Regions from separate parts of the Mesorhizobium sp. M0243 genome, predicted to be linked through region 2. Evidence: predicted binding sites of a transcription regulator. Region 2 holds the regulator's gene; each other region holds the start of a gene.
The links. The regulator LexA, encoded in region 2, represses DNA repair genes until DNA is damaged. The targets are predictions, from matches to a motif close to TGTTCNNNNTGTGTTCNG.
Positions count from the first base shown of each region.

Region 1: the regulator LexA is predicted to act here: its motif matches at 4,552-4,569, upstream of NKJ11_RS02700 (PA0069 family radical SAM protein).
Region 3: the regulator LexA is predicted to act here: its motif matches at 3,035-3,052, upstream of uvrA (excinuclease ABC subunit UvrA).

Region 1 is NZ_JAMYSF010000002.1:123,687-130,962, reverse strand. It holds gene NKJ11_RS02730 (AtpZ/AtpI family protein) at 1-51, shown strand, start outside; gene NKJ11_RS02725 (F0F1 ATP synthase subunit A) at 111-869, shown strand; gene NKJ11_RS02720 (F0F1 ATP synthase subunit C) at 955-1,179, shown strand; gene NKJ11_RS02715 (F0F1 ATP synthase subunit B) at 1,243-1,842, shown strand; gene NKJ11_RS02710 (F0F1 ATP synthase subunit B) at 1,853-2,344, shown strand; gene rnhB (ribonuclease HII) at 2,476-3,171, opposite strand; gene NKJ11_RS02700 (PA0069 family radical SAM protein) at 3,323-4,477, opposite strand; gene NKJ11_RS02695 (glycosyltransferase) at 4,627-5,151, shown strand; gene NKJ11_RS02690 (hypothetical protein) at 5,295-6,269, shown strand; gene NKJ11_RS02685 (GFA family protein) at 6,277-6,699, opposite strand; gene moaB (molybdenum cofactor biosynthesis protein B) at 6,837-7,276, opposite strand, start outside.
Region 2 is NZ_JAMYSF010000015.1:117,894-125,169, forward strand. It holds gene NKJ11_RS20185 (AMP-binding protein) at 1-175, shown strand, start outside; gene kynA (tryptophan 2,3-dioxygenase) at 172-1,008, shown strand; gene kynU (kynureninase) at 1,088-2,335, shown strand; gene lexA (transcriptional repressor LexA) at 2,746-3,486, shown strand; gene NKJ11_RS20205 (ComEC/Rec2 family competence protein) at 3,480-5,930, opposite strand; gene gltX (glutamate--tRNA ligase) at 6,032-7,276, shown strand, end outside.
Region 3 is NZ_JAMYSF010000016.1:92,723-99,998, forward strand. It holds gene uvrA (excinuclease ABC subunit UvrA) at 1-2,885, opposite strand, end outside; gene NKJ11_RS20755 (hypothetical protein) at 3,600-3,890, opposite strand; gene NKJ11_RS20760 (ATP-dependent Clp protease proteolytic subunit) at 3,979-4,584, opposite strand; gene NKJ11_RS20765 (SRPBCC family protein) at 4,609-5,112, opposite strand; gene NKJ11_RS20770 (ArsR/SmtB family transcription factor) at 5,109-5,423, opposite strand; gene NKJ11_RS20775 (single-stranded DNA-binding protein) at 5,650-6,171, shown strand; gene NKJ11_RS20780 (OsmC family protein) at 6,289-6,714, shown strand; gene NKJ11_RS20785 (MarC family protein) at 6,742-7,276, opposite strand, start outside.

The sequences.
Region 1 (7,276 bases), on a different contig from region 2:
GAATTTGGACAGGGCGATAAATCGCGCCGTGACCAAGACGACAAGAAATGACCGCGCTTCATGTGCGGTAATGGTAACGAGGCCGTACGCGGCATTGACGGGGTTTGAACGTGGCAGCTGACAAGGTCGATCCGATCCACCAGTTCCATATCAACAAGCTGATTCCGATCGACATCGGCGGCTATGACCTGTCTTTCACCAATTCGGCGCTGTTCATGGTCGCAACCGTGATCGTCGCGGCTGGATTCCTGTTTCTCACGACGTCGAGCCGCAGCCTGGTTCCCGGGCGGCTTCAGTCGGTCTCCGAGATGGCCTACGAGTTCGTCGGCAACATGTTGCGCGATGCCGCCGGCACGCAAGGCATGAAGTTCTTCCCTCTCGTGTTCTCGCTGTTCATGTTCGTGCTCGTCGCCAATCTGCTTGGCCTGTTCCCGTATTTCTTCACCGTCACCAGCCACATCATCGTCACCTTCGGCCTTGCTGTGCTGGTGATCGCAACCGTGGTCGTCTACGGCTTCATGAAGCATGGTTTTGGCTTCCTGAAACTGTTCGTGCCGCATGGCGTGCCGGTCTTCCTGCTGCCACTGGTGGTGCTGATCGAAGTGATCTCCTTCGTGTCGCGCCCGGTCAGCCTCTCGGTTCGTCTGTTCGCCAACATGCTCGCCGGCCACATCACGCTGAAGGTGTTCTCCGGCTTCGTGGTCAGCCTGAGCGCGCTCGGCGCGGTCGGCGTCGCCGGCTCTATCCTGCCTCTGGCGATGGCGGTGGCGCTGACGGCACTGGAACTGCTGGTCGCCTTCCTGCAGGCCTACGTCTTTGCCGTGTTGACCTGCATGTATCTCAACGACGCCCTGCACCCCGGGCATTAGGTCCAAAAGTTTCCGGCCCAGGAATTTCCAACATTGGCGCCGGATGGAATCGCAACGGAATTTTAGATCCAAAGGAGTTGAACAAATGGACGCAGAAGCAGCAAAGTACATCGGCGCCGGCATCGCTTGCCTGGGCATGGGTGGCGCGGGCATTGGCCTCGGCAACATCTTCGGCAGCTACCTGGCGGGCGCTCTGCGCAACCCGTCGGCTGCCGATGGCCAGTTCGGCCGCCTGATCTTCGGCTTCGCCGTGACCGAAGCTCTGGGCATCTTCTCGCTTCTCATCGCGCTTCTGGCCCTGTTCGGCTGAGCACTCGGGAAGATTGGACAGGCCGGCCGCGCAAGCGGCGGGCCTGAATTTCGGGGATAGTCCATGTTCGTGACATCTGCCTTTGCGCAAGAGTCCGCGCCATCAGCCGATACCAGCCACGCTGCGACGGAAGGCGAAACGCATTCCGGCACCAGCGTGCCTGCTGAAGCGCATGGCACGTTTCCGCCATTCGATCCGGCGACGTTCCCGTCGCAGCTTCTGTGGCTGGCGATCACCTTCGGGCTGTTCTATCTCTTCCTGAAGCGGGTGGTGATGCCGCGCGTCGGCGGCATCATCGATGTCCGCAACGATCGCATCACGCAGGACCTTGATCAGGCGGCCAAGTTGAAGGGCGAGGCCGACGCCGCCGTTGCTGCCTACGAGCAGGAACTGGCGGAAGCCAAGACCAAGGCCAACGCGATCGGCCAGCAGGCCAACGACGCGGCCAAGGCCGAGGCCGACACCGCGCGCAAGAAGGTCGAGGCCGCGCTCGACGCCAAGCTTGGCGAAGCCGAAGCCCGCATTTCTTCCATCAAGGCCAATGCCATGAAGGAAGTCGGCAGCATCGCCGAGGATACCGCTTCGGCGATCGTCGAAGCCCTGGCTGGCGGCAAGGCCAGCAAGGCCGAGATCGCGGCCGCGGTCAAATCCGTGGCCCGGTGAGGAGCGCATCATGGATTACACATCTCTCGCGACGCTCTGGGCCACGGTTGCCCTGGTCATCTTCCTGGGCATTGCCGTCTACATCAAGGTGCCTCGCCTGATCGCCAAGGCGCTCGACGCCCGCGCCGCCAGGATCAGCAATGAACTGGACGAAGCACGCCGACTGCGCGAGGAGGCCCAGCAACTGCTTGGCCAGTATCAGCGCAAGCGCAAGGAAGCCGAGCAGGAGGCCGCCGACATCGTCGCCGCCGCCAAGCGCGAAGCCGATATGCTTGCCGCCGAGGCGCACAAGAAAACCGAGGACTATGTTGTCAGGCGCACCGCGCTTGCCGAACAGAAGATCGGCCAGGCCGAGCGTGACGCCATCAGCGAAGTCCGCGCCAGCGCCGTCGATATCGCCGTCGAGGCAGCGCGCGCGCTGCTTGCCGGCAAGATCGACGCCAAGGCCGGTGCCGATCTGTTCAAGGCTTCGCTTGCGGACGTGAAGTCGAAGCTGAACTGAGCCCTCACAGCCCTCATACAATTAAAGCCGCCCGGGCAACCTGGCGGCTTTTTTGCTTGGAGAGTGCGTGAGACGCTGAAGCGGTCAATCTCCCCACAAGGGGGAGATTGACTTGTCGCTGCTGCCGTTGCTCAATCCAGCCCAGCAAAGCTCTCTTCTTCGACCACTTCAGCGCCACCCAGCCTGAACGGCGAAAACGACACGCGATGCAGCCGCGCCACCGGGCCATGCGCTTCGATCGCGGTGCGATGGCGAACCGTGGCGTAGCCCATGTGGACTTCGAACCCGTAGCGGTCGTGATGATTGCCGCAGCCGCACATCATGCGGTCACGCATCACCTTGGCGACGATCGAGGCGGCAGCGATCGATTGCGAACGCTGGTCGCCCTTGATCAGCGCGCGCCCTTCACAAGGCAGCCCCGGCGGCACGTCGCGTCCATCAGCGAGGGCTAGTTTCGGTCGGACCGACAGTCCGACAAGGGCGCGCCGCATGGCTTCCAGGCTTGCCTTGAGGATGTTGCTGCCGTCGATGCCCTCGGCACTGATTGAGGCCATCGAGACCGCCTGCGCGGAGCCAAGAATTCGCAGGAACAAGGCCTCACGCTGCAAATGGCTGAGGCGTTTGGAATCGTCGAGGCCGTCCGGAATGTTGGCGGGATCAAGCACCACGGCCGCGGCGACCACCGGCCCGGCCAGGGGGCCACGGCCGGCCTCGTCCATCCCGGCGACCGGCCACAGGCCCTCCGCCATCGCCTTCGTCTCGAAGGAGAAGTCAGGCTTCTCGATGATCTCAAAGAGAGGCGGAGAATCAGAACGCGCGCGAGCCATGTTGCGGCGAGGTTCGCATCGGCTCTGATTCTCCGCAAGTCCCTCCGGGTCGGGTGGGGCGCCGGACCGGGAGGGCACCGTCTGCAGGCCGGGGCAGGCCGGACGGGATTCTGGTGCCGCGACGGATCAAACCACCGCGACGAATTGTCTCTCAAAGCAGCGTCAGCTGCACCTGGTCTTTCCCGGCGGCAACGAACTGGTCGGTCCGCAGCGTGCGCCGTTCGGCATTGAGGCCGAGCCGCTTGGCTGTGATCTCGAAGCGCCGGCCGATCTGCCAGGCGTAGGGACCGGCGCCCTTCATGCGCTTGCCCCATTCCGAATCGTAGTCCTTGCCGTCGCGCATCGAGCGGACCAGCGACATCACATGGCGGTAGCGGTCGGGATAATGGCGCAGCAGCCAATCCTTGAAGATCGGGCTGACCTCCAGCGGCAGGCGCAGGATCACGTAGCCCGCTTCGCGCGCGCCGGCCGCACGTGCGGAATCGAGGATGCGTTCCATCTCCGGATCGGTCAGGCCCGGAATGATAGGAGCCACCATGACCGACGCCGGAATGCCGGCATCCGAAAGCTGCCGGATCGCTTCCAGCCGCTTGGTCGGTGTCGACGCGCGCGGCTCCATGGTGCGCGCCAGCATACGGTCGAGCGTCGTCACCGACAGCGCCACCTTGGCGAGCCCGCGTTCGGCCATGCGTGACAGGATATCGATATCGCGCGTCACCAGAGCGGACTTTGTCACGATGCCGACTGGATGGCCGCGCGCTTCCAGCACTTCGAGAATTTCGCGCATGATCCGGTATTGCTTCTCGATCGGCTGGTAGGGGTCGGTGTTGGTGCCGATGGCGATGGTGCGCGGCTGGTAGCTGTCTTTCGAAAGCTCCTTGTCAAGCAAGCGCGCCGCATCAGGCTTGGCGAACAACTTCGATTCGAAATCGAGACCCGGCGACAGGCCCATGAACGCGTGCGTCGGGCGGGCAAAGCAATAGACGCAGCCATGCTCGCAGCCGCGATAGGGGTTGATGGAACGGTCGAAGGAAATGTCGGGCGATTCGTTGCGGGTGATGATTGTGCGCGGCTTCTCGACCTGCACTTCGGTCTTGAAGGGCGGCAGTTCCTCCAGCGAATTCCAGCCATCGTCGAACACGTGCCGGCTGACCGGCTCGAACCGGCCGGACGGATTGATACCCGCTGACCTGCCGCGGTTGCGGTCCGGGCGGACACGCATGCCGCTCTGCTCGACCATCGCGTTGGCCATCTCGGCTCTTCCTGCTCCGAAAGCTGCAATGTCGGCGCGCACGATCTGTTCCATTTTCGCCCGCTCCCAGGGACTGTCCATGTTGTGTCGAATCGCTCTGCTCATGAAATTATTCCTATTTCGTTGATAAGAACAAAGCAAGAACTTTCTATGGTGCGATGCAAAACTGGCGCTGTCGGGCGCTTTCCGCTATTCGGCTAAGGATGCTCAGTGTTCTCATCGAAACCCGCAACGACGAGGAGGGCCTCGCCCGCACGCTCGCCTCGTTGATTGGCGGCGCGGTCGAAGGCGTGGTGCGTGAAGTCATCGTCTGCGACACAGGCTCTACCGACCAGACGCATCATGTGGCCGAGCATGCCGGCTGTCAGTACGTGACGGGCGGTGTCGCTGCCGGCATCCGCCAGGCCAAGGGGGATTGGTTGCTGCTCCTGGAGCCGGGCGCGCGGCTGGTGGAGGGCTGGATCGATGAAGTTGTCGCCCATACGGCCAGGCAGACCATGGCGGCACGGTTTTCGCGCACGCGAGCCAGTCGCACGCCATTCCTGGCCCGGGTCTTTTCGGGAAACCGCGCCTTGGCCGACGGCTTGCTGATCAGCAAGCGTCAGGCGGCGGCCGCGGCCAAGAGTGCCGGCAGTGCCGAGGCCATCGCCCGCGGCCTCGCGACGAAGCGGCTCGACGCCGAAATCTGGATGGCGCCGGCCAAGCAGGAGCGCCGCCCCTCGACGTGATTTTTTGCAGTTGCTCAGGTCATTGTGCATTGCACAAAGTTTGACGCGGGGTTAGCTTCCGTTCAAGCGGGAATTGGGTTTGGGTCATGCCGAGAGGCGAGCACCGATGCGGCATCGGTGGTGCTCTCATAGCCGAGGACCCAATGAAGCTTTTAACCCCCGACACATCCGGCGCGGCCAGTCTCGAGGCCATTGCGCGCAACGGCAGCCTGCTGCGGCGCATCGCCGTGCGTATTCCAACCTATCTGACGGACCTGCGTGAGAACCCTGCCTGGCTGCCGATGTTCGTGTTGGCGCGCACCATGCCCGGACGCCGCATGCATTGGCTCGGCGCAAAGCGCGCCCGCCCGGTCGCCAATGCCGGGGATACGATGTTTGCCGGTGTCGAACGGGGAGCGGTCGTCGATGCGTTGCGCTCCGACGGGCTGTTCTCAGGCCTGGTCCTGCCGCCTGATATCCATGAAGAGATCGCCGACTTCGCCGGGCGCACGCCTTGCTTCGGCAATTTCGACCGCCGTCTCGAATTCATGCCGGGGGAACATGCCGAGGCCGAGAAACGCCTTGGCCGCTCGCTGCTTAGCGGGCATTTTTTCGAGCGCATCCTCGACTGCCCGGCGGCGCTTGCCATCCAGCGCGATCCGCTGCTTCTGGATATTGCCGCGCACTATCTCGGCGGCCAGGCGAAACTGATCACGACGCGGGTCTGGTGGAGTTTTCCCACAGGTGCCGCTTCGGATGCCGACAAGAACCTCGCCTCGCTCGGCAAGTATCATTTTGACCTCGACGACTGGCGCATGCTGAAATTCTTCTTCTACCTCAAGCCGGTCGACGCCGACACCGGTCCGCATGTCTATGTCAGGGGCAGCCACAAGCGCCGCAGCCTAAAGCATCAGCTTACCCTTCTGGTCGGCCATCCCGCGCAACAGGTTCTGGATGTCTATGGCGAGCAGAGCCCGGTGACGCTGACCGGCGAGGCCGGTCTCGGCTTCGTCGAGGACCCCTTTGGCTTTCATATGGGCACCGTGCCGGCACGCACGCCGCGACTGATGATGGAAGTCGGCTTCGGCGTATCGCCGCCGTCGCGCCGACGGTTTCATGGCGAGCCGGTCATCCGCTGAGAGCTGCCTATCCGAAGCTCATCTCGACAGGCGTCCAGTGAGCGCGGCGCCTGGCTTGGCGCTGTGCCCGGCTTTCGGCATCGAAGTCGACACGAGCCGGCTCCTGATTGAACCGCTCTCGGTCGTCCAGGGCGTTGATGATGACGATCGCCCTTGCGTCATCCTCTCCGGCGATTGCGGCGACATAGACGCCGCAATCCCGGCAGATCAAATAGTCGGCCGTCCTCAGCCCGAACTGATATTTTCGCAATCGCGCCTCATCCTTGACCGAGATGGTCAGTCTGCCGTCCGGATCGGCAATGGCGCGCGAACCATGTCTGACACAGAACGAGCATTGGCAGGCGCGAACTTCGATTTGCGATGGGTCGAGTTCGGTTGAAAATGCAAGGCGTATGTTGCCGCAATGGCATCCGCCGGTATGCGTGGTCATGGTTCTGCCTTGTCGTGATGGCGATGATCGCCTTCAGGCAAGGTACTTTTCCGAGGTTCGGTTTGGAATGGTGTTTCGAAGGCACCGGTGCTGTTCTGCCTGCAAAAGCGGCGTGGAACCGACGCTTTGCCTGGCTTTTACAAAGCCGATTTGCCGCGCCGTAAATGCTCGTCCAGGCGCGGCATGATCTCGACGAAGTTGCACGGCATGTGCCGGTAGTCGAGCTGCGCTTTCAGGATGCCGTCCCACGCGTCCTTGCAGGCGCCTGGCGAACCCGGCAGCACGAAGACGAAGGTGGCGTTGACGACGCCGCCGGTCGCCCGACTCTGGATCGTCGAGGTGCCGATCTTGTCGTAGGAAATCCGGTGGAACACTTCCGAAAAGCCATCCATGCGCTTTTCGAAGATCGGCTCCAGCGCGTCCGGCGTCACGTCACGGCCTGTGAAGCCGGTGCCGCCGGTGGTGATGACGACATCGATATTCTTGTCCTGTGACCACGCCAGAACCGTGTCGCGGATTTTCTCGCGGTCGTCGGTGACGATATTGCGGGCCGCCAGCAGATGGCCGGCCTCGGTGA
Region 2 (7,276 bases):
GCTGGTGCAGGGCGTCGCGCCCGACGCCCTCACCACCAAGCGCCTGCAGGACCATGTCAAGGCAACGATCGCGCCCTATAAATATCCGCGATCGGTAAAATTCATCGCCGCTCTGCCCAAGACCCAGACCGGAAAGATCCAGCGCTTCCGGCTGCGCACGGAGAAAATCAATTGAGCCAACCGTACGATCCGGCGTCCGAAGGCGCCCAGATGTCGTTCAAGGAGCGCATGTCCTACAGCGACTACCTGCACCTGGAGAAAGTGCTGGAGGCCCAGACGCCGCTGTCATCGGCGCATGACGAGATGCTGTTCATCATCCAGCATCAGACCTCCGAGCTCTGGATGAAGCTTGCTCTGCACGAGATTGGCGCCGCGATCCGTTCCATCCGCGCCGACCGGCTCGAGCCGAGCTTCAAGATGCTGTCGCGCGTTGCGCGCATCTTCGAGCAGCTGAACAATGCCTGGGACGTGCTGCGGACGATGACGCCCAGCGAATACACCGAGTTCCGCGACGCGCTCGGCCAGTCCTCGGGTTTCCAGTCCTGGCAGTATCGCGCCATCGAGTTCATGGCCGGCAACCGAAACCTGGCAATGCTCGGGCCGCACAAGCATCGGCCCGACCTGAGCGGGAAGCTGGAAGCGATCCTGGCCGAGCCGTCGCTCTATGACGAGGCTCTGCTGCTTTTGGCGCGCAACGGATTCGACATCGGTGCCGATGCCAGGCGCACGGACTGGCGTGAGACGCGAACCGAGAATGAAGAGGTGCTGGTCGCCTGGCAGACCATCTACCGCGATCCGCAGCGCTACTGGATGTTCTACGAACTGGCCGAGAAGCTGGTCGACTTCGAGGACTACTTCCGCCGCTGGCGCTTCAACCACGTCACCACGGTGGAGCGCATCATCGGCCTGAAACGCGGCACCGGCGGCACGTCGGGTGCTTCGTATCTGAAGAAAATGCTCGAGGTCGTGCTGTTCCCGGAGCTGTGGACGGTCCGCACCCGGCTCTGACGTCGAAATGAAAACAGGCACACCGAGGGGACGCGCTGTGGCGGAAAACCCTTCGCGAACAACCGGGGACTGACCGACCATGAGTGGAATTCCTGATCTCGCCGCAGTCGAAGCGATGGATGCCACGGATCCGCTGCGGGCCATGCGCGACCGTTTCATTCTGCCGGAGGGGATGATCTATCTCGACGGCAATTCACTGGGGGCAGCGTCTCATGCCGTTTTCAGCGAGCTGCAGCAGGCGGCGACCCAAGAATGGGCCCAGGATCTCATCCGAGCTTGGAACACGGCCGGATGGTTCGAGATGCCAATCGAACTCGGCGACCAGCTCGGACGCCTGATAGGAGCCGCGGCCGGCCAGACCGTTGTCTGCGACACGACATCGACCAACATCTACAAGGTGCTGCACGCGGCGATGGAGATGCGGCCCGGCCGGTCGGCCATCGTCGCCGAAGGTGACAGTTTTCCCACCGACCTGTACATCGCCGAAGGCGTGGCCTCGACCCGGGATGGCGTCCTGCTGCGCCTCGCGGGTGTCGACGCGCCGACCATCGAAGAGCTGATCGACGAAAACGTCGCGGTGGTGCTGGTCAATCACGTCAATTACAAATCGGGTGAACTGCGCGACATGGCGGCGCTGACGCGCAAAGCTCATGCGGCCGGAGCGCTGATCGTCTGGGATCTTTGCCACACCGCCGGCGCCCTGCCCGTCGAGCTCGATCACGCAAATGCCGATTTCGCCATCGGCTGCACCTACAAGTACCTCAACGGCGGTCCGGGCGCACCGGCCTTCATCTATGCCGCGCAGCGCCACCACGGCGATATCAGCCAGCCGCTCAGCGGCTGGTGGGGCCATGCGCGGCCCTTTGCCTTCGAACGGGGTTATGTTGCCGGCACCGGCATCCGCCGCTTTTTGTGCGGCACTCAGCCGATCCTGTCGATGCGGGCGCTCAAAGGCGCGCTTGCCATCTGGAATGACGTCGACATGGCGGCATTGCGAAAGAAGAGTGTCGCGTTGACAGAACTGTTCATCCAGCTCGTCGAAGCCAGGTGCGGCGCCTACGGTCTCACGCTGGAGACCACCCGCGACGCGACCAGGCGCGGCAGCCAGGTGTCGTTCCTTCACGATCACGGCTATCAAATCATGCGGGCGCTGATCGAGCGCGGCGTCATCGGTGATTTTCGTGCGCCATCGACCATCCGTTTCGGCTTCACGCCGCTCTATGTCGGCTACAAGAATGTGTGGCTGGCGGTTGAGGTGCTGGAGGATATTCTGCGCACGGGCGCATGGAAGGACCGCCGTTTCGCGGTCAAGGAAGCCGTTACCTGACGCAACGATCCCCGCGATCCACCGCCGCCGCCCTCACTGCCTGGCAGATGACGGAGGCTGAATTTCCAGCCACAAATGCCAACAGACGTTGGCGTTTTGGCTCCGTTTCGTTCACGGCAAACGAACGTCCCGAAGATTGATATCGTCCTTTGTGGAGGTCGATAGACTGATAATGCCAAGCCTTGGGTCGAGGATGAGCCACAGGTCATTAACCATAATAATTTCAATGTGAGCAGGCGCATCGCTGTGCCTGGCGCTTGTTGATCGCGACCCGCTGGCAAGCGCCAAATAATTTCAGCAGCCTTAACAAATTCATTAAACTTTAAACGGTTGCAGAACACAACTGGAACAGATAGGGTTTGTTCTGGGTTTGTTTTTCGATTCTGGTTTCAGGTAACCTGGGGGCCGCCATGCTGACGCGCAAGCAACATGAACTGCTGATGTTCATCCATGAACGCCTGAAGGAGAGCGGCATTCCGCCATCCTTCGACGAGATGAAGGAGGCGCTTGACCTTGCCTCCAAATCCGGGATTCATCGGCTGATCACCGCACTTGAGGAGCGCGGCTTTATTCGCCGGTTGCCCAACCGGGCACGCGCGCTGGAAGTGCTGCGATTGCCGGACTCGATCGCGCCTGGCCTCAACGCGGCAAAGAAGTTTTCGCCAAGCGTCATCCAGGGCAGTCTCGGTCAGGGTGGTGCCCTTGGCCGGCAGATCAAGCCGGCGCCTTCGCGGATGCCCTCGCCCGGCAATGATGACGATGCGGTCTCCGCCGTGTCGATCCCGGTCATGGGCCGTATCGCCGCCGGTGTGCCGATCGATGCCATCCAGCATCAGACGCATTCGATCTCGGTGCCGCCGGACATGATCATGGGCGGCGCCCACTATGCGCTGGAGGTCAAGGGCGACTCGATGATCGAGGCCGGTATCTTCGACGGCGACACCGTCATCATCCGCAACGCCGATACCGCCCAGCCAGGCGAGATCATCGTGGCGCTGGTCGACGAAGAGGAAGCGACGCTGAAGCGGTTCCGCCGCAAGGGCGCCTCGATTGCCCTCGAAGCCGCCAATCCAGCCTACGAGACACGGATTTTCGGCCCGGACAGGGTCAAGGTGCAAGGCAAGCTCGTCGGCCTGATCCGCCGCTACTGAGCCGGCTGCGGGTTGGCCGCTGGCTTCTCCGGTTTCTTGAAGGGTGCCAGCCCCCTTGCCTCACGAGAGTATTTGCGTTGCGTGTGCCAGGGCCGATATGGGCTGTCCACCGCGAAGCTGATCGTCGCCGGCGTGGTCGCCGATTGGCGATCGAAGAAGACCGCGGCACTGCCTTTGCGAGCCAGTTGCCGCTTGGTGATGACGAGAACCAGCGGATTGTGACAGGCGTCATACGCGGTGGCGTCATTGATGACGATCAGCTCGGCGAAGCCGCAGGCTTTCCAGGTGTCCTTGCGGTCCTCGACATAGGCAATGATCGCACCGGACATGTGCCTGGCCACGCAAACGCCTGAGGAGCAATAGAACGGCGATCCCAGCGGCAGATCAACGGCATCCGCGACATCGAATTGCCCATAGCTGTTGTCGAACACCTCTGGCACGACGATGGTTTCTGATGTCAGGGCGCGTTTCCAGTTGTCGACGGTGAATTCGTTCGGCCGTTCCCGGCTGACGGCAAGCTCGCCGCCACCGATCGGCAACGCCACCAGCCGGGCGTCTTCCGAGATCAGCACATCCGGCGTGCGCGTATCCGAGACGGTCAGCAAGCCTGCCAGCGCGAATGGCAGGGCAGCGAGCCGCAGCCAAGTTGTCGCCATCGTCGCGATGACCAAAGCAATTGCCACCAACAGGACCGACTGTTGCGAAATCAGCCCGACCCCGTCGACAGGCGAACGCTCGGAGATCCAGCCGGATATGGCGATCATCATCGTCAGGCCCTTACCCATCAGGTAGAGAGCCGGCCAATCCAATCCGAAAGGCATCAGCAGCGCGCTGGCGACGGCCAGGAACATGACGACGGTGACGATCGGCATAACCGCGAGGTTGGCAAACAGGCTAAGCGGCGAGACACGCTGAAAATGCCAGATGGCAAACAGCGTCGTGGCGCTTCCGGCGATGATCGAGGTCATGGCAAGGCCGGTTGCCGCCAGCAGGAATTTTCGCGTCAGGAAACCTGGCATGGATCGCTTTGGTGGCGGCGGTCTAGCTTTTCCCGCGCGGTGATCGGCCCAGCCGGCATAGGCGCCGACCAGAGCCGCGGTCGCGGCGAACGACATCTGAAAACTCGGGCCGACCACCTCATGCGGCGACACCACGATGACGGCGATCGCCGAGATCGCCAGATTGCGCATGGTGAGTGCTGCTCGATCGAACAGCACGGCAATCAGCATCACCGCCAGCATGATGAAGCTGCGCTCGGCGGCAACGACGACTCCAGAGATGATGAGATAGGCCGCGATCGAGAACAGCGCGGCGGCAGCGGCATACTTCTTGACCGGGCGACGCGCGGAAAAGTCGGGAAACAAGGCGAAGGCGCCGCGCAGCAATCCCATGATGGTGCCCGCGACCAGCGCCATGTGCAGTCCCGAAATGGAGATGATGTGGTAGATGCCGGTACGTCGCATCGCCTCATTGATCTCATCGGGAATGCCGGCGCGCACGCCGACGATGAGCGCCGCGGCGATCTCGCCTTCGGCGCCGCCGACGCTGGCCCTGATATGGTCGGCGATACCTTCACGGGCATTTTCCACGCTAGAGGAAATTCGGGCCGGCAGCGGCATGTCGCCGTCATCGTTGACGACAAGCTTTGGATTGCCGAGAAAGAACCCGCTGCCGCCGATGCCGGCAAAGTAGCTGTCGAAGGAGAAGTCATAGCTGTCCGGCCGCACCGGCCCGGTCGGCGGCAAGAGCTTGGCATATCCGGTGATGAGGGAGCCGGCGGTCACGTCAGCCGGGATCTTGCGTGCCGAAAGCCGCACCCGTTCCGGCGCATAGCGCAGTTTCGGTCTTGCGGTCGATGTCACGTCGATGGTCAGCCGGATACGGCCGGTTTCCATCCGGTCGAGCGAGACGACGCGGCCGGTGACTTGCGTCGAAATTTCCGAGCCCAACATTTGTGTGCCCGCACGCCACGTCTCGACCTTGGCAGCAAGCAGTCCTAGGGCGCACAAAAGTGCCGCCATGAAACACAGATGGGTCTTTGGCCATGAGCGCGAGACCAGCGCACAGATCCCCGTCAGAATGACAACCGCGACAGGTCTCGCAAAGTCGGGTTCAGCCGTCAGCGAAAAATAGCCGATCGCTCCGATCGCCAGGCAGACCGGCACCAGCAGGAAGGCCACGCCCCGGTCGAGTTCCAGGCTCGCCGCCGTGTTCACGCTGTGGCGCAGGCGAGGCAGTGATGTCAGGCTGATTTGCCGGCGCACGCGAACGATCCTGCCGGTTTCGGCAACAGGAACAGAGGCGGCGACATCCGCTTGTAACGGCGCTTGGCCGGGATCCGGCAGGAGGGGCGACGGCAATGGCAGAGGCGCAAAGAGGGACCGTTCGCTGACGCCGATGGCAGCGTCCTCGCCCTGATCCGAGCCCCAGCCTCGTCCAGCCATCGGGTCTGCCCCTTGCGCCCTCGACACCCTATGCTACATGAACGCCGGGCGCGCGAAAGTCCGCGCAACCGCACCCGCTTCAGATGGTTTCCGAGAGTTCCATGTCCGACAAGGTCGTCACCCGTTTTGCCCCCTCGCCCACCGGCTATCTGCACATAGGCGGCGCGCGCACGGCGCTGTTCAACTGGCTGTATGCAAAGCACACTGGCGGCACGATGCTGCTGCGCATCGAAGACACCGACCGTGAACGCTCCAATGAAGCCGCGACGGCTGCCATCCTCGACGGGCTTTCCTGGCTTGGCCTGAGCTGGGACGGCGAGCCGGTGTCACAGTTCGAGCGTGCGCCGCGCCACCGCGAGGTGGCAGAGGAGCTCGTGCGCATGGGCATGGCCTATTATTGCTATGCCACGCCAGCCGAACTGGAGGCCATGCGCGAGGCTGCCAGAGCCAAGGGGCTGCCGCCCCGCTATGACGGCCGCTGGCGCGACCGCGACCCCTCTGAGGCGCCCGCAGGCGTCAAGGGCGCCATCCGCATCAAGGCGCCGACCGAAGGCGAGACCATCGTCCATGACCGTGTCCAGGGCGAGGTGCGCTTTCCCAACAAAGATCTCGATGACTTCATCATCCTGCGTTCTGACGGCAATCCCACTTACATGCATGCCGTCGTCGTCGATGATCATGATATGGGCGTCACCCATATCATTCGCGGCGACGATCATCTGACCAATGCCGCTCGCCAGACCGTGATCTACAACGCCATGGGCTGGGACGTGCCATCCATGTCGCATATCCCCCTGATCCACGGCGCCGATGGCGCCAAGCTGTCGAAGCGGCACGGCGCGCTTGGCGTCGAGGCCTATCGCGCCATGGGCTACCTGCCGGAGGCGCTGCTCAACTACCTGGCGCGCCTTGGCTGGAGCCATGGCGACGACGAGATCATGTCGATCAAGGATATGATCTCGTGGTTCGACATCGGCGATGTCAACAAGGGCGCGGCGCGCTTCGACTTCGCCAAGCTGGAGGCGATCAACGGCGCGCATATGCGCCGCATGAGCGATGCCGAACTGTTCGACATCTTCATCGCCACCCTGCCCTATCTCGAAGGTGGCCCGGCGATCGCCGCGCGCCTGAACGACAGCACCAAGGCGCAGTTGCTGGCAGCGCTTCCGGGCCTGAAGGAGCGCGCCAAGACACTGGTCGAGCTCGTCGATGGCGCGGCCTTCCTGTTCGCCACGCGCCCCCTGCCGATCGACGACAAGGCGGCCCTTGTGCTCAATGCCGATGCCCGCAAGATCCTGCGCGGCGCTCACGAAGCTTTGAACGGGCTTACGAGCGACTGGACCGCG
Region 3 (7,276 bases), on a different contig from region 2:
TCCAGAAGCTCCTTGAGGAACTGGCCGGTGTAGCTGCGCTTCTCGCGCACGATTACTTCCGGCGTGCCGGAGGCAACCAGTTCGCCGCCGCCGTCGCCGCCTTCGGGGCCGAGGTCGAGCACCCAGTCGGCGGTCTTGATCACTTCGAGATTGTGCTCGATGACCACCACCGTGTTGCCCTGGTCGACCAGTTCATGCAGCACTTCCAACAGCTTGGCGACGTCGTGGAAATGCAGCCCGGTGGTCGGCTCGTCGAGGATATAGAGCGTCTTGCCAGTTGCCTTGCGCGACAGTTCCTTGGCGAGCTTGATGCGCTGCGCCTCGCCGCCGGACAGCGTCGTCGCCTGCTGGCCGATGTGGATGTAGCCGAGGCCGACCTGCTTCAGCGTTTCGAGCTTGTCGCGCACGCCGGGCACGGCGGCGAAGAAGTCGACGCCTTCCTCGACCGTCATGTCGAGCACGTCGGCGATCGACTTGCCCTTGAACACGACATCGAGCGTCTCTCTGTTGTAGCGCTTGCCGTGGCAGACGTCGCAGGTGACGTAGACGTCGGGCAAAAAGTGCATCTCGATCTTGATGACGCCGTCGCCCTGGCAGGCCTCGCAGCGGCCGCCCTTGACGTTGAAGGAGAAGCGTCCCGGCTGGTAGCCGCGCGCCTTGGCTTCGGGCAGGCCAGCGAACCAGTCGCGGATCGGCGTGAAGGCGCCGGTATAGGTGGCGGGATTCGAACGCGGCGTGCGACCGATCGGCGACTGGTCGATGTCGATGACCTTGTCGAGGAATTCGAGGCCCTCGATGCGGTCGTGGTCGGCCGGATGTTCGCGCGAGCCCATGATGCGGCGCGAGGCAGCCTTGAACAGCGTCTCGATCAGGAAGGTCGACTTGCCGCCGCCGGACACGCCGGTGACGGCGGTGAAGGTGCCGAGCGGTATTTCGGCGGTGACGTTCTTCAGATTGTTGCCGCGCGCGCCGACGATCTTCAGGCGGCGGTTCTTCTTCGCTTCACGTCGCACGCCGGGCGTCGCCACTTCGAGCGCGCCCGACAGGTATTTGCCGGTGATCGAATTGGGATTGGCCATCACCTGCTGCGGCGTGCCCTGGGCGATGATCTCGCCGCCATGGATGCCGGCGGCCGGGCCCATGTCGACGACATAGTCGGCATGCAGGATGGCGTCCTCGTCATGCTCGACGACGATCACCGTGTTGCCGATGTCGCGCAGATGCTTCAGCGTATCGAGCAGACGGGCATTGTCGCGCTGGTGCAGGCCGATCGATGGCTCGTCCAGCACATAGAGCACACCGGTAAGACCCGAGCCGATCTGCGACGCCAGCCGGATGCGCTGGCTCTCGCCGCCCGACAGCGTGCCGGAATTGCGCGACAGCGTCAGATAGTCGAGCCCGACATCGTTGAGGAAGCGCAGCCGCTCGCGGATCTCCTTCAAGACCCGCACCGCGATCTCGTTCTGCTTGTCGTTGAGCGACGCAGGCAGGTCGGTGAACCACTGGTCGGCCTTGCGGATGGAAAGTTCGGTGACTTCGCCGATGTGCTTGCCGGCGATTTTCACCGCCAGCGACTCGGGCTTCAGCCGATAGCCCTTGCAGACCGGGCAAGGCGTCGCCGACATGAAGCGCTCGATTTCCTCGCGCATCCAGGCGGATTCAGTCTCTTTCCAGCGCCGCTCGAGATTGGGGATGACCCCTTCGAAAGTCTTTGTCGTCTTGTAGGAGCGCAGGCCGTCATCATACTGGAAGGTGATCTCGCGCTCGCCGGTGCCGCGCAGAATGGCTTCCTGGGCCTCTTCGGTCAGGTCTTTGAACTTGTCGCCGAGCTTGAAGCCATAGGCCTTGCCCAGCGCTTCCAGCGTCTGCGCGTAATAGGGTGAGGTCGACTTCGCCCACGGGCTGACGGCGCCGTCGCGCAGCGAGATGTTCTCGTCCGGCACGATCAGATTGCCATCGATGGCGCGCTGGCTGCCGAGACCGTCGCAGGTCGGGCAGGCGCCGAACGGGTTGTTGAACGAGAACAGCCGCGGTTCGATTTCCGGAATGGTGAAGCCGGAGACCGGGCAAGCGAACTTTTCCGAGAACAGGATGCGCTCATGCGTCTCGTTCTTCGACTTGTTGACCGAATCCTCGCCGGTCTGGCTGGAATCGAGCGGCTTGTCGGCGAATTCGGCCACGGCAAGCCCATCGGCCAGCTTCAGCGCCGTTTCGATGGAATCGGCAAGCCGCGTCGCCAGATCGCCGCGCACGACGATGCGGTCGACGACGACGTCGAGGTCATGCTTGTACTTCTTGTCGAGCGCCGGCACGTCGGCGATCTCATAGAAGACGCCATCGACCTTGACGCGCTGAAAGCCCTTTTTTTGCAACTCCAGCAATTCCTTGCGGTATTCGCCTTTGCGGCCGCGCACCATCGGCGCCAGGATGAACAGGCGCGTGCCTTCCTCGATCGCCAGTACGCGGTCGACCATCTGCGAAACCGTCTGGCTCTCGATCGGCAGGCCGGTGGCCGGCGAATAGGGGATTCCGACGCGCGCAAAAAGCAGCCGCATATAGTCGTAGATCTCGGTGACGGTGCCGACCGTCGAACGCGGGTTCTTCGAGGTGGTCTTCTGCTCGATGGAAATGGCGGGCGACAGGCCGTCGATCTGGTCGACGTCAGGCTTCTGCATCATCTCAAGGAATTGCCGCGCGTAGGCCGACAGGCTTTCGACGTAGCGGCGCTGGCCTTCGGCATAGATCGTGTCGAAGGCAAGCGATGACTTGCCGGACCCCGACAGGCCGGTCATGACAATCAGGCTGTCACGCGGCAAGTCGAGATCGACATTCTTCAGATTGTGTTCGCGCGCCCCGCGAATGGAAAGATATTTATGGTCGGCCATAGCCGGTCGCCGCCTCAGAATCTGGAATTTCCTGGAATGGCGGGTTTTCCCGGCCATCCCCTATGTAGGTAGTTTTGCCGCCACGTCGAGAGACGCCACAATTCCCGACCAAAGCGTTTAACCGTCTTTCGCGTGAACGGGCAAGCGGAAAGAACAAAGGCCGAACACGCTCCTGACAAAGCTGTGCAAAAGCTGACCTGCACGTAACCTCCCGGCGATCACATTTTTCGGTAACCGGCTATTGATGGTTGACGCCACCAGCTGACGGGAGCAGTCTCCAGCAGTCAACGAAGACGGCCGTCTTTCGATGGCCTCGCCGCCCAAAGGCGGCCTGCGAGACGCCGCAGGCATTTGCGATTTGTGCTTCGTGACGACAACGTCGCAATGGACAAAGGAGCGGAGCTATGACGCCACCGGATCGTCCCATAGGGTTCCAGTTGTTACTGGAGCGGCGGCAGGCATAAGTGCCAGGGTTTAGCGTTTTCGCCACCCGACAAACCGTGACCTGCCATATCCCCGTAAAAATCAGAGACTGTTAGTCGGATCGTCGGTTGAACGCCGCGTTGCATCCGAAATCAAATGCCGGCAGTACACTCCCGGTAGAGATTGGATTTGAGATCCAAAAAGGCCCCGTCCGTTTGCGCAAAGCACGGCGGGGCCGTTTTCATGTGCGGATTGTCTGTTTGGCGCAACGCAGCACGCGCCGACAGACTGTCAGTGGCGCGGCGGCCCGATCGAGCCGGCGCCGACATCGACGGTGATGCTGCCGGAAATCCTGACATCCGTATCGCCGATCTTGAACTGGCCGTTGCCGGGAAACGCGTCGTCGGACTCCGGAGCCGGCTTGGCGATGCGGTAGTCACCGGTTACGCCGGGCAGGGCGCCTTTTTGCGTTGACGGCGAACTGTCTTCGGCAAGTGCCGCGCCGCTGGTGAGGCCCCCAATGGCGAGCGCTATAACGGCGATGACGCGGTGCAATGATCTGGACTGATGAGTGTCGGTCATCCCAAGACTATAGTGGCGCGCCGCCGATGGAACCAGACCGGCATCGTCAAATCTTCGACAGCCGGACGTACTCCGATCCGGCCCTGGCTCACGCCGCCTTTTTTCGCGTGTCGAAAACATGGTCGACGATGCCCCATGCCTGGGCCTCGCGGGCGGTCATGAAGTGGTCGCGGTCCAGCGTGCGCTCGACCTCTTCATAGCTGCGGCCGCAATGCTGCGCGTAGAGTTCGGCCATGTGCCGTTTCGTCCGGCCGATGCGCTCGGCATGGCGCTGGATGTCGGAGGCCTGGCCCTGGAAGCCGCCCAGCGGCTGGTGCAGCAGGATGGTGGCGTTCGGCAGGGAAATTCGGCGCCCCGGTGTGCCTGCCATCAGCAGGAACGAGCCCATCGATGCGGCAAAGCCCATGCATACGGTCGACACCGGGCAGCTGATGTATTGCATTGTGTCGTAGATGGCGAAGCCGCTGGTGACCACGCCGCCCGGCGAGTTGATGTAGAGCGAGATCTCCTTGTCGGGATTGTCCGATTCCAGCGACAGAAGCTGCGCGCAGACCAACGCCGAGATGTCGTCGTTGATCTCACCGTTGATGAAGATGATGCGCTCGCGCAGCAGCCGCGAAAAGATGTCGAAGGCGCGCTCGCCGCGGCTCGATTGCTCGATAACCATCGGCACCAGACTGGCAACACCGCTCATTATCTCTCTCCGTCCGTTTTGTTTTCAGGCCGCGCGAAGCAGGAGGCGAGGCGTGTTTGCGGCGATTGGCTTAGATGACCTGTTTGCACCGAGCGAAACCCGGCAGCCGGCGCCTGCCATGGCGACGGCAGGCATGGCCTTGCGGGCAAAGCCGTCATGGACGACACGCAGATGCGTGCCGCCGGAAACGGTTCGGGCAAGTGTGAAGGTGACAATGCTGTCCAATGGGCTGTCGAGCGGATCCTGCCGCGCGGCGTCGCCTGGCTGCTCCCGCCAGGAATAGCGCAGCAGCTTCTCGGGATCGGCGTCGAGGATTTCGCATTCGATCGACGCGCCCGTTCCGGCGAAGGCAAAACGGTTGCCGATCTCGGGTCTCATGTCGTTCGGCATCATCCAGGCGGCCAGCAATTCCGGTACGGTCAGGGCCCGCCATACCTTTTCCGGCGGCTCGGCAAGCTCGTACTCGAACTCGAGCGCATCCGGGGCGTCGCTTTGACCGTTGTTGGTCGTTGATCCCGCCTTCTTCATTGATCCATGTCCTTCAAAACCGCCTTCAGCCTTTCGATGCGTTCCGGCCAGAAGGTCCGGTAGCGTTCGATCCAGGAGAGCAAGGGGGCGAGCCCCTGCGGATCGGCGCGGTAATAGGCGTTGCGGCCGGCTCGCCGCTCGACCACCAGCCCGGCGCCACGCAGCACCGCCAGATGCTGCGACACCGCGGGCTGCGACACCGTCATCCCGGTGCGCAATTCCGACACGCTCATCTCGCCGGCGGCCAGCCGCTCAAAGACGGCGCGGCGCGTCGGGTCGGCCAGTGCGCGAAAAATCTCTGCTTCGATCATGCCAAAAGCATAAGTGCATACTTATCGATTTGGCAAGCGGTCTTTTCGAGCCCATATGATCGGCTTCGGCATTGCTGCCATTCCTTGACAATAAGCAGCGATGCGGATAAGAACGAAAAGGGAACAAAAACCTTGTGGGTAAAGGCAGCCATGGCAAGCGGCGATCGCCTGCAACCTGTAAGGTGCTGCGACAAAAATTTGTTTCGGATGAGCGCGGAGAAATATCATGGCGGGTAGCGTCAACAAGGTCATTCTGGTCGGCAATCTCGGCGCGGATCCCGAAATCCGTCGCCTGAATTCGGGTGAACCGGTCGTCAACATCCGCATCGCCACATCGGAAAGCTGGCGCGACAAGAATTCCGGCGAACGCAAGGAAAAAACCGAGTGGCACAACGTCGTCATCTTCAATGAGGGCATCGCCAAGGTGGCGGAGCAGTATCTGAAGAAGGGCATGAAGGTCTATGTCGAGGGCCAGTTGCAGACGCGCAAATGGCAGGACCAGACCGGTGCCGACAAGTACACGACGGAAGTCGTGCTGCAGAAATTCCGCGGTGAGCTGCAGATGCTAGACGCACGCGGACAGGGCGAGGGCGGTCAGGTCGGCGGCTATACCGGTGGCGGCAGCAGCCGTGGTTCCGATTTCGGCCAGTCCAGCCCGAGCGAAGGCTTCAATCGCGGTGGTGGCGGTGCCAAGAGCGGCGGCGGTGGCGGTTCGTCGCGCGAATTGGATGACGAAATCCCGTTCTGATCGCAACAGTTATGTCAGACACAGTGCCCCGAGAGTCATTCATGGACTTTCGGGGTTTTGCATCGTGATTGAGGTTGACCGGGCCGATCAAGGAAATACGGTGAAAGGACGAGTTCGGTGAAAGCACGCGTAAAGTGGGTCGAGGAGCGCACCTTCGTCGGGGAATCCGGCAGCGGTCACAAGGTCGTGCTCGGAACAGCGCACGGATCGGAAGGCAAGACGCCGGGTCCAAGCCCGATGGAGCTGGTGCTGATCGGCACCGGTGGCTGTTCGGCCTATGATGTCGTGCATATCCTCGAAAAAGGCCGCGAGGCGGTCGAGGACTGCGTCGTCGAACTCGACTCCGACCGGGCCGAAACCGAGCCCAGGGTTTTTACACGCATCCATATGCATTTCGTCGTCAAGGGCAGGGCACTCTCCAGCGACAAGGTGAAACGCGCGATCGACCTTTCGATCGAAAAATATTGCTCGGCGTCTGCGATGCTGGCCAAGACCGCGACGATTACCCACGATTTCGAAGTGATCGACACGACTGTGAAATAGGGCCGGCTTCGGCGGCAGCTCGTCGCGTTACCCCGCCATCAGCGCCTTGATGCCATCGGCCACGAATTGCACGGCCAGTGCCGCCAGGATGACGCCAAGCAGCCGGGTCAGGATCGAACGACCAGTCTGGCCGAGGATGCGGTCGATGCGTTCCGACAGCACGAACACCAGATAGGTGATGGCGAGGCAGACGAAGATGATGCCGACCAGGGCTGCCTGCGCGGCAAATCCCTGAAATGAACCGGAAAGCAGCACCGTCGCCGAAATCGCGCCGGGGCCGGCGATCAGCGGGATCGCCAGCGGGAAGGCGGCGATGTTGTGGATCATGTCCTTGGTGATGGCGACGTCGCCGATCTTCTCCTTACGGTCCTGCCGGCGCTCGAACACCATCTCGAAGGCGATGAAGAACAGCAGGAAACCGCCGGCGACGCGGAAGGCCGGCAACGTTATGCCGAACACCGACAGGATCGATGCGCCGGCAACTGCAAACAACGCCATCACCAGGAAGCCGATGATCGAGGCACGGACGGAAACCTGCTGGCGCTCCTCGCGGTTCATGCCG